3 regions of the Amycolatopsis sp. NPDC089917 genome follow, and region 2 is predicted to be linked to each of the others. Evidence: riboswitches for the same ligand, from Rfam matches in the RefSeq annotation. Region 2 holds a riboswitch; each other region holds the start of a gene.

Region 1 (3,771 bases), on a different contig from region 2:
TCCACCGCGTCCCCGTACGTCGCCGCGCGACCCGGCCGGACGTAGAACTCGACGTCATGTCCCGCCTTGTGCAGGGCCCAGCCGTAGATGGTGGCGATCACGCCTCTTCCGAACATCAAGATCTTCAAGGTGAACCTCGCGGGGTACGATCGAACTGGAGATTATCTCCACTTCGAAAATATGGAGATGATCTCCAGTTGTCAACGCGAGGGAGCGCATGACCGCCGACAAGCCGCTGCGGGCCGACGCCCGGCGCAAGCGCGAGGCCCTGCTCGCCAAGGCCCGGGAGCTCTTCCAGGCCGGATGCTTCTTCGACCTGCGCTTCGACGACTTCGCCTGCCTGGCAGGCGTGGGCACCGGCACGCTTTACCGCCACTTCCCCACCAGGGAAGCGCTGGCCGAGGCGGTCTACCACGGAGAAGTCGCCGCGCTGTGCGACCGCGCCCGGCATCTCCAGGCCTCGCTGCCCGCGGCGGAGGCTCTGGCGACCTTCCTCCGCGACATGGTCGACCACATAGGCGCCCACGAAGGCCTGGCCAGGACGCTGGCCACGCTCATGGCCGATCGTTCGGGCGCTCTCGCCGAGGGCAGCCGAGCGCTGGAAGAGGCCGTCACCGCCCTGGTGGCCGACGCCGTGCGGGACGGCGCCATTCGCGACGACGTCGACGCCGGAGCCGTGCTGATGGCGCTGCACGGCATCGGCGCGGCCCATGACCGTCCCGGGTGGCGGGCCGAGGCCGACGGTGTCGTCACCCTTCTGCTGGACGGGCTGCGCCGCTCACGCTGACCGACTTTGCTCACATTCGAGCAGTCCCGTAGCGGGCCTCGGTACGCTCCAGGGTGCTACTGGTTCGCCCGGCCTCCCAGGCCGGTCGAGGTAACAGGGAACCCGGTGAGAATCCGGGACTGCCCCGCAGCGGTATGTGGGAACGAAAGCCGTCACCGTGCGAGACACGGTAAAGCACTGGGTATGGCACCCGGGAAGCGACGGCCGGTAGGAGCGAGCACGTCGCCCACGAGTCCGAAGACCTGCCCGTGGTACGCGCGCCGACGGCGTGCGTGAGTCCGGGCCTCGTGGGATGGGCACGACCGAACGGCGGTCACTCCTGCGCGCGCTCCGGGCTCCGACGACAAGCTCGCGAGGAGAGAGCTGTGACCGAAATCGGCACGACAGTGCTGGGCTATCCCCGGATCGGACCGGACCGGGAACTCAAGCGTTCGCTAGAACGCTATTGGGCTGGCAAGATCGACGAGGCCGGACTGCTGGACACCGGCCGCGCGCTGCGCACCCGGACCTGGCGGGAACTCAAGGACGCGGGGCTGGATTCCGTCCCGTCCAACACGTTCTCCCACTACGACCAGGTGCTCGACACGGCCGAGCTGTTCGGGGCGCTGCCGGAGCGCTTCACGACGCTCGGTCTTTCGCCGCTGGACACCTACTTCGCCGCCGCGCGCGGGGTGCAGGACGCGCCGGCGATGGAGATGACGAAGTGGTTCGACACGAACTACCACTACATCGTCCCCGAACTGGGCCCGGACACGACGTTCTCGCTCACCGGCACCAAACCGCTGGACGAGTACCGCGAGGCCCGCGCGATCGGCGTCGAGACCAGGCCGGTGCTCGTGGGCCCGGTGACGTTCCTGCTGCTCGCGAAGGCGACCGAAAGCGCCCCTGAGGGCTTCCGACCGCTGGATCTGCTCGACAACCTCCTCGACGGCTATGTCGAACTGTTGCGGCGCCTGCACGACGAAGGCGTCGAGTGGGTCCAGTTCGACGAGCCCGCGTTCGCGGCGGACCGCACCGAGAAAGAGCTCAACGCGCTCATCCGCGCCTACCACCGGCTCGCGAAAGCGACCGCGCGGCCGAAGATCCTGGTCGCCGGGTACTTCGGCGGCCTCGGCCGCGGTCTGGGCGTGCTCGCCCGCTCCCCGATCGACGCGATCGCCGTCGACCTCGTCACCGACGAGTCCTTTGTGGACGCCGTCGTGGCCGAGCCCGCCTTGCGCGACAAGGAGGTCCTGGCCGGGGTCGTGGACGGGCGCAACGTCTGGCGCACCGACCCGGCCCGCGCGCTCGGCCGGGCGGCGACGCTGCTCGGCACCGCGAAGTCGGTCAGCGTCTCGACGTCGTGCTCGCTGCTGCACGTGCCCTACGACGTCGAGCGGGAGGACGGGCTCCACCCGCGTCTCAAGGGCTGGCTCGCCTTCGCCAAGCAGAAGGTCGACGAGGTCGTCCTGCTCGGGCGCGCGTTGAAGGAGGACGGCGTCGATCTGTCCGCCGCACGTGCCGCGGCCGCGGACCGCGCGACGGCGGCAGACCTGGCCGACGCCGAGGTGCGCGCCCGGCTGGAGGCGCTGCGGCCGGACGACACCGTCCGCTCCCCCTATGCCCGGCGCGCGGCGGCACAGCAGGCCGCGCTGGACCTGCCGCCCTTGCCGAGCACGACGATCGGCTCGTTCCCGCAGACCACCGAGGTCCGCAAGGCGCGGGCCGCCCACAAGGCGGGGTCGCTGGACGACGCGGGCTACGAGGCCGCGATGAAGGCGGAGATCGAGCACGTCGTCCGGTTGCAGGAGGACCTCGGCCTGGACGTGCTGGTGCACGGCGAACCCGAGCGCAACGACATGGTGCAGTACTTCGCCGAACGGCTGGCCGGGTTCGCCGCCACCGACTTCGGCTGGGTGCAGTCCTACGGTTCGCGGTGCGTCCGGCCGCCGATCCTGTACGGCGACGTCTCGCGTCCGGAGCCGATGACCGTCGAATGGGCTCGCTACGCGCAGAGCCTGACCGGCAAACCCGTCAAGGGGATGCTGACCGGTCCGGTGACGATCCTGGCGTGGTCGTTCGTCCGCGACGACCAGCCGCTGGGCGAGACCGCCCGCCAGGTGGCGCTGGCCATCCGCGACGAGGTGCACGACCTGCAGGAGGCAGGCATCCGCGTCATCCAGGTCGACGAGCCGGCGCTGCGGGAACTGCTCCCCCTGCGCGCGGCGGCGCACGAGGCGTACTTCGCGTGGGCGGTTTCGTCGTTCCGCCTGGCGACGTCCGGCATCTCCGACGCGACGCAGATCCACACGCACATGTGCTACTCGGAGTTCGGCGAGGTGGTCAAGGCGATCGACGCGCTCGACGCCGACGTCACCAGCATCGAGGCCGCGCGGTCGAAGATGGAGGTCGTCACCGACCTCGGCGCGGCGGGCTTCGGCCGCGGTGTCGGGCCCGGCGTGTACGACATCCACTCGCCGCGCGTCCCCGGCGTCGACGAGGTCAGCGGGCTGCTGCGGACCGCTGTCGGCGCCGTGCCCGCCGAGCGGATCTGGGTCAACCCGGACTGCGGCCTGAAGACCCGCGGTTACGCCGAGGTCGAACCGGCCCTGCGGAACCTGGTCGCGGCCGCCCGGGCGGTCCGGTCCGAGCTGGGCTGACCGTTCCGTGAAGGACTCCTTGAGGGACTCTGAGTCCCTCAAGGAGTCCTTCACGGACTTCCGCCGAGGTATTGTCAGGACGTCAACAAGGGTGCGATGGTGGAGCGGTAGCCGGTCTCAACGGGGAGATGGTCACCATGGCGAACACCGTCGAAAAGGTCACCGGAGCGCTGCGCGAGCGGGTCCCGCCGCTCACCTCGATCCCCCTGCCGCGTTCGGTGGACCAGCGCTGGCTCGGCGCGACCTGGCCGGTCCGCGAACTCGCGCCCGCCCCGCCGGGCCTCAAGCCCGTCCTCGGCGACGAAGGCCCGCCGGTCATCGGGCACGCGCTGGACTTCATGCGCT
Region 2 (3,771 bases):
CGGATCAGCGTGTTCGGCGCTCCGGCCGATCCCGGCCTGTTGCGACGTCTCGCGGGCGCGGGGGTCGACGAGGTCTCGCTCATCCTGCCGACGCTGCCCGAGACGGAGACCTTGGAGCAGCTCGACAAACTGGCGAAGACCATCGCGCCGCTTCGCGCCTGACGGCTCGTGAGGGGTAAGTGCCGTTAGGGCGGACCGGTCTTTGCCTGCCTGCCGCTGACCTGCACGGGGCTGGGCGTCCGGAATCCTCCCCGCTCGACCGCACCGGCATCCAGCACAAGCGTCACCCCGAGCCGGGTGTGAAGGTAGTGAAGGAGGCCTTCACGGACCCTGGGTCCCTCAAGGGGGCCTTCAGGTACCACTCACGAGGTCACGTCACGGGCAGGTGAGCACCGGCGCCTGCGGACGGCCACCGCCGTGCAGGTCGCCCAGCGGAACCCGGGCCAGGCCGAGGATCGCCTGCGCGGTCGCGCGCGGGGCGGTCGCCGGGTTCAGGCCGGTGGCGTCGTAGGCGATCGCGCCGCGGTCCGCCTCGGCGCCGGCGCAGCCGGTTTGCAGCGACCGCAGGAACTCCCGAGCCTTGACCGCGGCGGCGGGACGGTGACCCGCCAGCGCTTCGGCGGAGAGGCCGGTGCTGTTGGCGTTCGGCGCGTTGGTGCCGACGCCGAAGCCGCCGTTCGCGTGCTGCTTGGTGACCAGCCAGGAGGTGCCTTCGCGGGCGTTCGTCGCGTCACCGGTGGCGCGCAGGGCCTGCACGACCATCGCGGTCGAGTCGACGTCGCCGGTGCACGTCGCCTCGCCGAAGTTCAGCGGGAATCCGCCGTCCGCGCACTGGGTGCCCGCCAGGAACGACACGGCCGACGCGGGCGCGCCCGCCGGGGTGCGGTCCAGCGCCAGCAGCGCGAGCGATTGCGAGAAGGCGTTGGAGTAGTCGCCGTATTCGGAGCGATCGGAGAACCGGCCGGACGGCGTGAGCAGCGAGAGCAGGCCCGCCTTCAGGTCGACGCCGCCGAACGACGCCGGGTTCTTGCCCCGGATCTGCGCGGCGAGCAGCAGTTTGGCGTGCGCGCCCGCGTACGCCTCGGCGCCGCTGCCGACGTAGCCGGTGGTGATCTCCGGCTTCGCCAGCCAGGCGATCGCCTTGCCCGCGTTCGTGTCGGACACGCCGGCGGCGGCGAACGCGAAGATCGCGTCGATCGTCAAGCCCTGGTCGGGGAACTTCTGGCCGCCGAAGTCGGCCTCGAACCTTTCCCCGTCGGTCAGCTGCCTGGCGAGCCAGCCCGCGGCGGCGTCCGCCTTGTTCGGGGTGGCGGCGGCCGCCGGGGCGGCGACCAGACCGATGCCGCACAGCACGGCGACAGCGAGGACCAAACGTCTCATGAGAACCCTTTCCCGCATTTCCACGACAGGAGTCGGTGACACCGCGCGACGTGGGTGACCGGGCTCGCCTGGAGGGCATACCGTTGCGGGACAGCGCCGGACTCTCACCGGACTTCCCCCACGACCGCGCTGAATCGGACGAACCGAAGACTCTCATCCCGGACGGGCGCCGGGGTACCGCCGGGCGCGAGTAACGCTGTGATCCTGGCAACCGACCTGCTCAGCGGTGCCTGCCGGAGGTAATCGGGTGTTAACCTCGGCGGGCTCGACAACCGAATACCGCCGCCCGTGACGGGGAAGCCGGTCGAAATCCGGCGCTGTCGCGCAACCGTGGGCCCTTCACCAGGGCGAGCCGGGGTGCCGAACGGGCGGATGAACCAACCAGAAGTCCGAACCACTGTCGCGATAAACAGGGGTGACTGCGGCGTCCCGCGCCTGTCCTCCGTCATGCCGCAAGGAGGAGTCATGCGCCGCGGGTCCCTGGCCGCCCTGGCCTTCGCCGTCAGCGTCGGCGTCGTCGCCGCGCTGCTCACCGGGACGGCGACGGCCGCGAACGATCCCGGCGCCGCGAAGTCGAACTCCCGCTGGCTCGCGACGAAACTGAAGCCGGACGGCACGCTCGAGAACCCCAACGGCGGCACCTTGCCGGATCACGGCCTGATGATCGACGTGCTGTTCTCGATGTACGCGTCCGGTGACGGCGCGAAGGCCGAGCCGATCGTGAAGTTCCTCGACGACCAGGGCCACGCCACCGACTACTTCACCTGGGACGGGTTCATCCCCGGCGCCGGGTTCGACAACGTCATCGTCGGCGGCGCCATGGCCAAGACCCTGGTCGCCGCCGAGGTCTCCGGCCGGAACCCGCGGAACTTCGACGGCTACGACCTGGTCGCCGAGACCCAGAACGCGATCATGCGGGGCGGGCCCGACAAGGGACGGGTCAGCGACTACACGAAGAATCCCGACCTCACCGGCCCGATCAGCAACAACGCCAACATGTTCGGCCAGGCGCTCGGCGTGATCGGGCTCGCCGCCGCGGGCGAGAACGACCAGCTCGCGATCGACAAGCTGGTGACCCAGCAGTGTTCCGAGGGCTACTTCCGCGTCTTCTTCGCCTACATTCCGACGACGGAGACCGGCGACCACGTCACCCCGGACAAGCACAAGGTCTCGACCTGTGACGAGGGCAAACCGCTCGACCTCTCGCCGTCCGACGGCGACGCCACCGGTCTCGGTCTCTCGGCGATGCTGGCCGCCAAGAAGGCGGGCGCGGCCGGGCTCGACACCCCGATCGCCAAAGCCGTCTCGTGGATCAAAGCGAACCAGACCCCCGGCGGCGGCTGGGGCGGCGGAGTCGGCACCGAGGCGCCGAACACCAACAGCACCGGCATGATCCTCCAGGGGCTCGCCGAGGCGGGTGGCGCGGACGCGGCGGTCGACAAGGGCGTGCGGTACCTCAAGTCCGCCCAAGCGAACGCCGCGTCCGACTCCGGCAACAGGCTCGCGGGCGACCTCGGCGCGATCGCGTACAACCCGGCTTCCTACGAGGCCGCACGGACCTCGGGTATCAGCGGGCTCGACACCTGGATCCGCGCGAGCGCCCAGGCTTCGCTCGGGTTGTCGCAGGTCGGCTTCTTCACGCTGGCCAAGGGCGGCGGTCAGCCGCCGACCAGCAGCTCTTCGGGAACGCCGACCTCCACGCCGACGTCGTCCGAATCGAGTACCCCCACCAGCACGCCGACCTCGACTTCGAGCGAACCGGCGCCCAGCACGACCACGACGACCACGACGACCACGACAACAACGACCACCACCACCACGACGTCGGTGACACCGACGCCGGGCACGTCCTCGTCCCAGCCGACCAGCCCGCCCGCGCCGAGCACGGTCACCGTCACGAGCACGCCACCCGCGGCCAAGCCACAGCCGGACAAGCCCGCGCCCGAGGCCACCACGCCGAAGCCCAAGAAGACCGTCACCCCGAGGGCGTCGACCGGCGCCCGCGTCCCGCCGCCGACCGCGATCTCCACGCCGGTCGCGATCGCGGGGACTGCCCCCGCGGCGTCCCGGCTCGGCGCGTACCTGACGAACCGGCTCGTCGGCGGAGACCACGTCGAGGTCACCGAGGACGGCAAGACCTACGTCGACTACGACGCCACCGCCGATCTGGTGCTCGCCCTGCGGGCACTGGACGAGCAGCCGGAAACGGTCGACCGCGCGTCGAAGTTCCTGCTCACGCCCGAAGCCGTGCAGGCCTACGCCCACGGCGCGCCGTACGAGCAGAACGGCGCTTCCTACGCCGAACCGCTCGCGAAACTCGTGCTCGTCGCCGAGTTCGCCAGGGCGGACGCCGGGCAGTTGCGCGCCGATCTGGTGAAGCTGCGTGACGCG
Region 3 (3,771 bases), on a different contig from region 2:
CCAAAATGGACCGCTTCGGCTCACCGGGAGCGGGCAGCGGAACGATGTACTCGGCGCGGGGACCGCTCAGCAGCCACGCGATGAAGCCGTCCTCGCCTTCGTAGACCGGGCTCGGCGCGCCCTCGCCACGCATCACCCGATCGACGGACTCGATCGCGGTCTTGCCTGCGAAGGCGGGCGCGTACGCCTTCCACGAGGAGATCTCGCCCTTGCGGGACTGGCGGGTCGTCGTCGTGGTGTGCAGCGCCTGCCCGATGGCCTGGTACACGGTCTCGGTTTCCAGGCCCAGCAGCGCGCCGAGGCCGCCCGCGACCGACGGGCCGAGATGGGCGATGTGGTCGATCTTGTGCTCGTGCAGGCAGATCCCGCGGACGAGGTCGACCTGGAGTTCGTAACCCGCCACGATCCCGCGCAGCAGGTCCGCGCCGCCGCGGCCGGTGTGCTGGGCGACGGCGAGGATCGGCGGGATGTTGTCCCCGGGGTGCGAGTAGTCCGCAGCGAGGAAGGTGTCGTGATAATCCAGTTCCCGTACCGCGACGCCGTTGGCCCAGGCCGCCCATTCCGGTGAATACCGGCCTTCGACACCGAAGACCCTCGCCCCCGGCCTGCCGGGGTGGGCCAGCGCCTGGTCCCGGGCGGAGACGACCGGACGCCGGGCCAGCGACGCCGCGGCCACCGCGGCGTTGTCGATCACGCGGTTGATCACCATGTCGGCGACCTCGGGGGTGACCGGGACGTCGTCGGTGGCGACTTCGGCGAGCTTCCATGCGAACTGGTCCTCACGGGGCAGCGACTCGGCGGAACGATGGGTACGGACGGTGTGATCGATCATGGGTCCCCTCGGTTGTGAACCTTGCGGTGCGCTGCCTCCGAGCGTGGCAGCTCCGGAAAACCGTTGCCAGTACTCGCCCCTGTGAAGGTTTGTGAAGGTTCGCGAGCGTCTTGTAAAAGTTGTTACAGTCGAGGTGTGGAGAAGATGTACGCGGGTGCCCGGCTGCGCCAGCTGCGCGAAGACCGGTCCATGACCCAGTCCGAGCTGGCCAGGCTGCTGGAGATCTCGCCGAGTTACGTCAACCAGCTCGAACACAACGGCAGGCCGCTGACCCTGCCGGTCCTGCTGAAGGTCACCGAGACCTTCGGCGTGGACACCGAGTTCTTCACCGCCCGCGACACCGCCCGGCTGATCGCCGACGTACGCGAGGTGTTCGACGACAACACCGTCGGCGGCGCGATCTCCGACGCCGACGTCGACGCGCTGACCACCACCTTGCCCGACGTGGCGCGGACGCTCGTCGCCCTGCACCGCCGCTATCGGGAAGCGGTGGAGAACGTCGCCACGCTGGTGACCGAGCAGGGCTTGGACCGCTCGACCGCGCAACAGCCGCACGAGGAGATCCGTGACTGGTTCTACCTGCGCCGCAACCACGTCGCCGAACTCGACGCCCCCGCCGAAAAGCTCGCCGCCGAACTACGCCTCCACCCGGGCGAGGTCCGGAATGGACTGACGGCGGGGCTGCTGGAGCGACACGGTGTCAAGGTCACCGCCGAAACCCTGGGCCCGGACAGGCATCACTTCGACACGAAGACGAGAACACTGCGTCTCTCCCCCGCGCTGCGTCCCGGGCAGGCCGCGTTCCGGCTCGCGTCGGAACTCGCGCTGCTGGAGGCAGGCGACGTGATCGGCAGGCTCGTCGACGGCGGGAAGTTCAGCGGGGACACCGCCCGGCGGCTCGCGCGGATCGGGCTGGCCAACTACTTCGCGGGTGCGCTCGTACTGCCGTACCGCGTGTTCCTCGGCGCGGCGGAGCGGTATCGCTACGACATCACGCGGCTGTCCGATCATTTCGGCGTCGGGTTCGAAAGCGTCTGCCATCGGCTGTCCACCTTGCAGCGTCCGGGCACCCGCGGCGTGCCGTTCTCGTTCGTCCGGGTCGATCGCGCGGGCAACATCTCGAAACGCCAGTCCGCCACCGGGTTCCACTTCTCCCGGGTCGGCGGCTCGTGTCCACTGTGGATCGTCTACGAGGCGTTCGGTTCACCGGGCCGGATCGTCACCCAGATCGCCGAACTCCCGGACGGCAAGAAGTACTTCTGGCTCGCCAGGACCGTGTCCCGGGCGGCGGGCGGGCACGGCGATCCGGCGAAGACGTTCGCGATCGGGCTCGGCTGCGAACTCCGGCACGCGGAACGACTCGTGTACTCCGACGGCCTCGCGCTCGGCACCGGCGCGGCCGTCACCCCGATCGGCATGGGCTGCAAGGTCTGCGAGCGGCCCGCGTGCCCGCAGCGCGCCTTCCCCGCGATCGGGAAGCCGATGCGGATCGACGAGCATTCGTCCAGCCTGCTGCCCTACCCGCCACTCGGCTGAGGCGTACGCCACACCATCGACATAGTCGGACTTCCTACTTTATGGTGTCCACAGGTCTGCGGTGCAGGGAAGCCGGTGCGAATCCGGCGCGGTCCCGCCACTGTGACCGGGGAGCGGCGCTCCCGCAGAGAAGGCCACTGGCGCGAGCCGGGAAGGCCGGAGCCGCCGCGGATCCGGGAGCCAGGATACCGGCCGCAGACGTCCGTGTTCGTCCACGAGGATGGAGCTGAACGCATGCGGATTCTTCCTGCCTGCGCGAAAGTCGCCGACCCGCCACCACCCCGGCGGTAAGTCGTCCGTACTCCCCTGCCCGGCCGCCGATCGCGGTCCCGGGCGGCTCCGTCCTGCGCACTTTCGGAAAGGGCATCCATGAGCACCGAACTCAGTCACTTCGTCGGCGGCAAGCCGGTACCGGGGACGTCCGGCCGGTTCGCCGACGTCTTCGACCCCAGCACCGGCGCGGTCCAGGCCCGCGTCCCGCTCGCGTCGGCCGCCGAGGTCGCCGGCGTGGTCGCCGACGCGGCGCAGGCCAAGCTCGACTGGGCGCGCTGGAACCCGCAGAAGCGGGCCCGCGTGCTGATGAAGTTCGTCGACCTCGTCCGGGCCGAAGAGGATTCGCTCGCCAGGCTGCTCGCGTCCGAGCACGGCAAGACCGTGCCCGACGCGCGCGGCGACATCCAGCGCGGGCTCGAAGTGGTCGAGTTCGCCATCGGCGTCCCGCATCTGCTCAAGGGCGAGTACAGCGACAGCGCGGGCACCGGCATCGACGTCTACTCGATGCGGCAGCCGCTCGGCGTGGTCGCCGGGATCACGCCGTTCAACTTCCCCGCGATGATCCCGCTCTGGAAGGCCGCCCCGGCGATCGCCTGCGGGAACGCCTTCGTGCTCAAGCCGTCCGAACGCGACCCGTCGGTCCCGCTGCGGCTGGCGGAACTGTTCCTCGAAGCCGGTCTGCCGCCGGGCGTGTTCAACGTGGTCAACGGCGACAAGGAAGCCGTGGACGCGCTGCTGACCGACCCGCGCGTCGAGGCGGTCGGCTTCGTCGGCTCGTCGTCGATCGCCGAGTACATCTACACGACCGCCGCCGCGCACGGGAAGCGCGCGCAGTGCTTCGGCGGCGCCAAGAACCACATGATCGTGATGCCGGACGCCGACCTCGACCAGGTCGTCGACGCGCTCATCGGCGCCGGATACGGCTCCGCGGGCGAACGGTGCATGGCGATCTCGGTCGCCGTCCCGGTCGGCGAGGCCACCGCCGACGCGCTGGCCGCCCGGCTGACCGAACGTGTCAAGACGTTGAAGGTCGGTGCCTCGCTCGACGAAACGGCCGACTTCGGGCCGCTGGTCACCGCCGAAGCCGTCCAGCGGGTCCGCGACTACATCGACGTCGGTGTCGCCGAAGG

Evidence for each region. A riboswitch is a leader RNA that binds a small molecule or an ion and turns the genes downstream of it on or off. The one in region 2 is predicted to bind cobalamin.
Region 1: linked by a shared signal. The riboswitch ahead of metE (5-methyltetrahydropteroyltriglutamate--homocysteine S-methyltransferase) and the one ahead of AB0N89_RS26510 (prenyltransferase/squalene oxidase repeat-containing protein) in region 2 are both predicted to bind cobalamin.
Region 3: linked by a shared signal. The riboswitch ahead of AB0N89_RS03230 (CoA-acylating methylmalonate-semialdehyde dehydrogenase) and the one ahead of AB0N89_RS26510 (prenyltransferase/squalene oxidase repeat-containing protein) in region 2 are both predicted to bind cobalamin.

What each region holds. Positions count from the first base shown of each region.
Region 1 covers NZ_JBFBGL010000100.1:14,925-18,695, reverse strand. Annotated here, with positions in the region: gene AB0N89_RS38785 (2-dehydropantoate 2-reductase N-terminal domain-containing protein) at 1-128, opposite strand, end outside; gene AB0N89_RS38780 (TetR/AcrR family transcriptional regulator) at 218-787, shown strand; cobalamin riboswitch at 831-1,052, shown strand; gene metE (5-methyltetrahydropteroyltriglutamate--homocysteine S-methyltransferase) at 1,153-3,426, shown strand; gene AB0N89_RS38770 (cytochrome P450) at 3,564-3,771, shown strand, end outside.
Region 2 covers NZ_JBFBGL010000039.1:61,187-64,957, forward strand. Annotated here, with positions in the region: gene AB0N89_RS26505 (LLM class F420-dependent oxidoreductase) at 1-162, shown strand, start outside; gene AB0N89_RS26510 (prenyltransferase/squalene oxidase repeat-containing protein) at 376-1,380, opposite strand; cobalamin riboswitch at 1,412-1,539, opposite strand; cobalamin riboswitch at 1,675-1,742, shown strand; gene AB0N89_RS26515 (hypothetical protein) at 1,846-3,771, shown strand, end outside.
Region 3 covers NZ_JBFBGL010000002.1:234,641-238,411, reverse strand. Annotated here, with positions in the region: gene AB0N89_RS03240 (MmgE/PrpD family protein) at 1-832, opposite strand, end outside; gene AB0N89_RS03235 (short-chain fatty acyl-CoA regulator family protein) at 968-2,368, shown strand; cobalamin riboswitch at 2,394-2,580, shown strand; gene AB0N89_RS03230 (CoA-acylating methylmalonate-semialdehyde dehydrogenase) at 2,738-3,771, shown strand, end outside.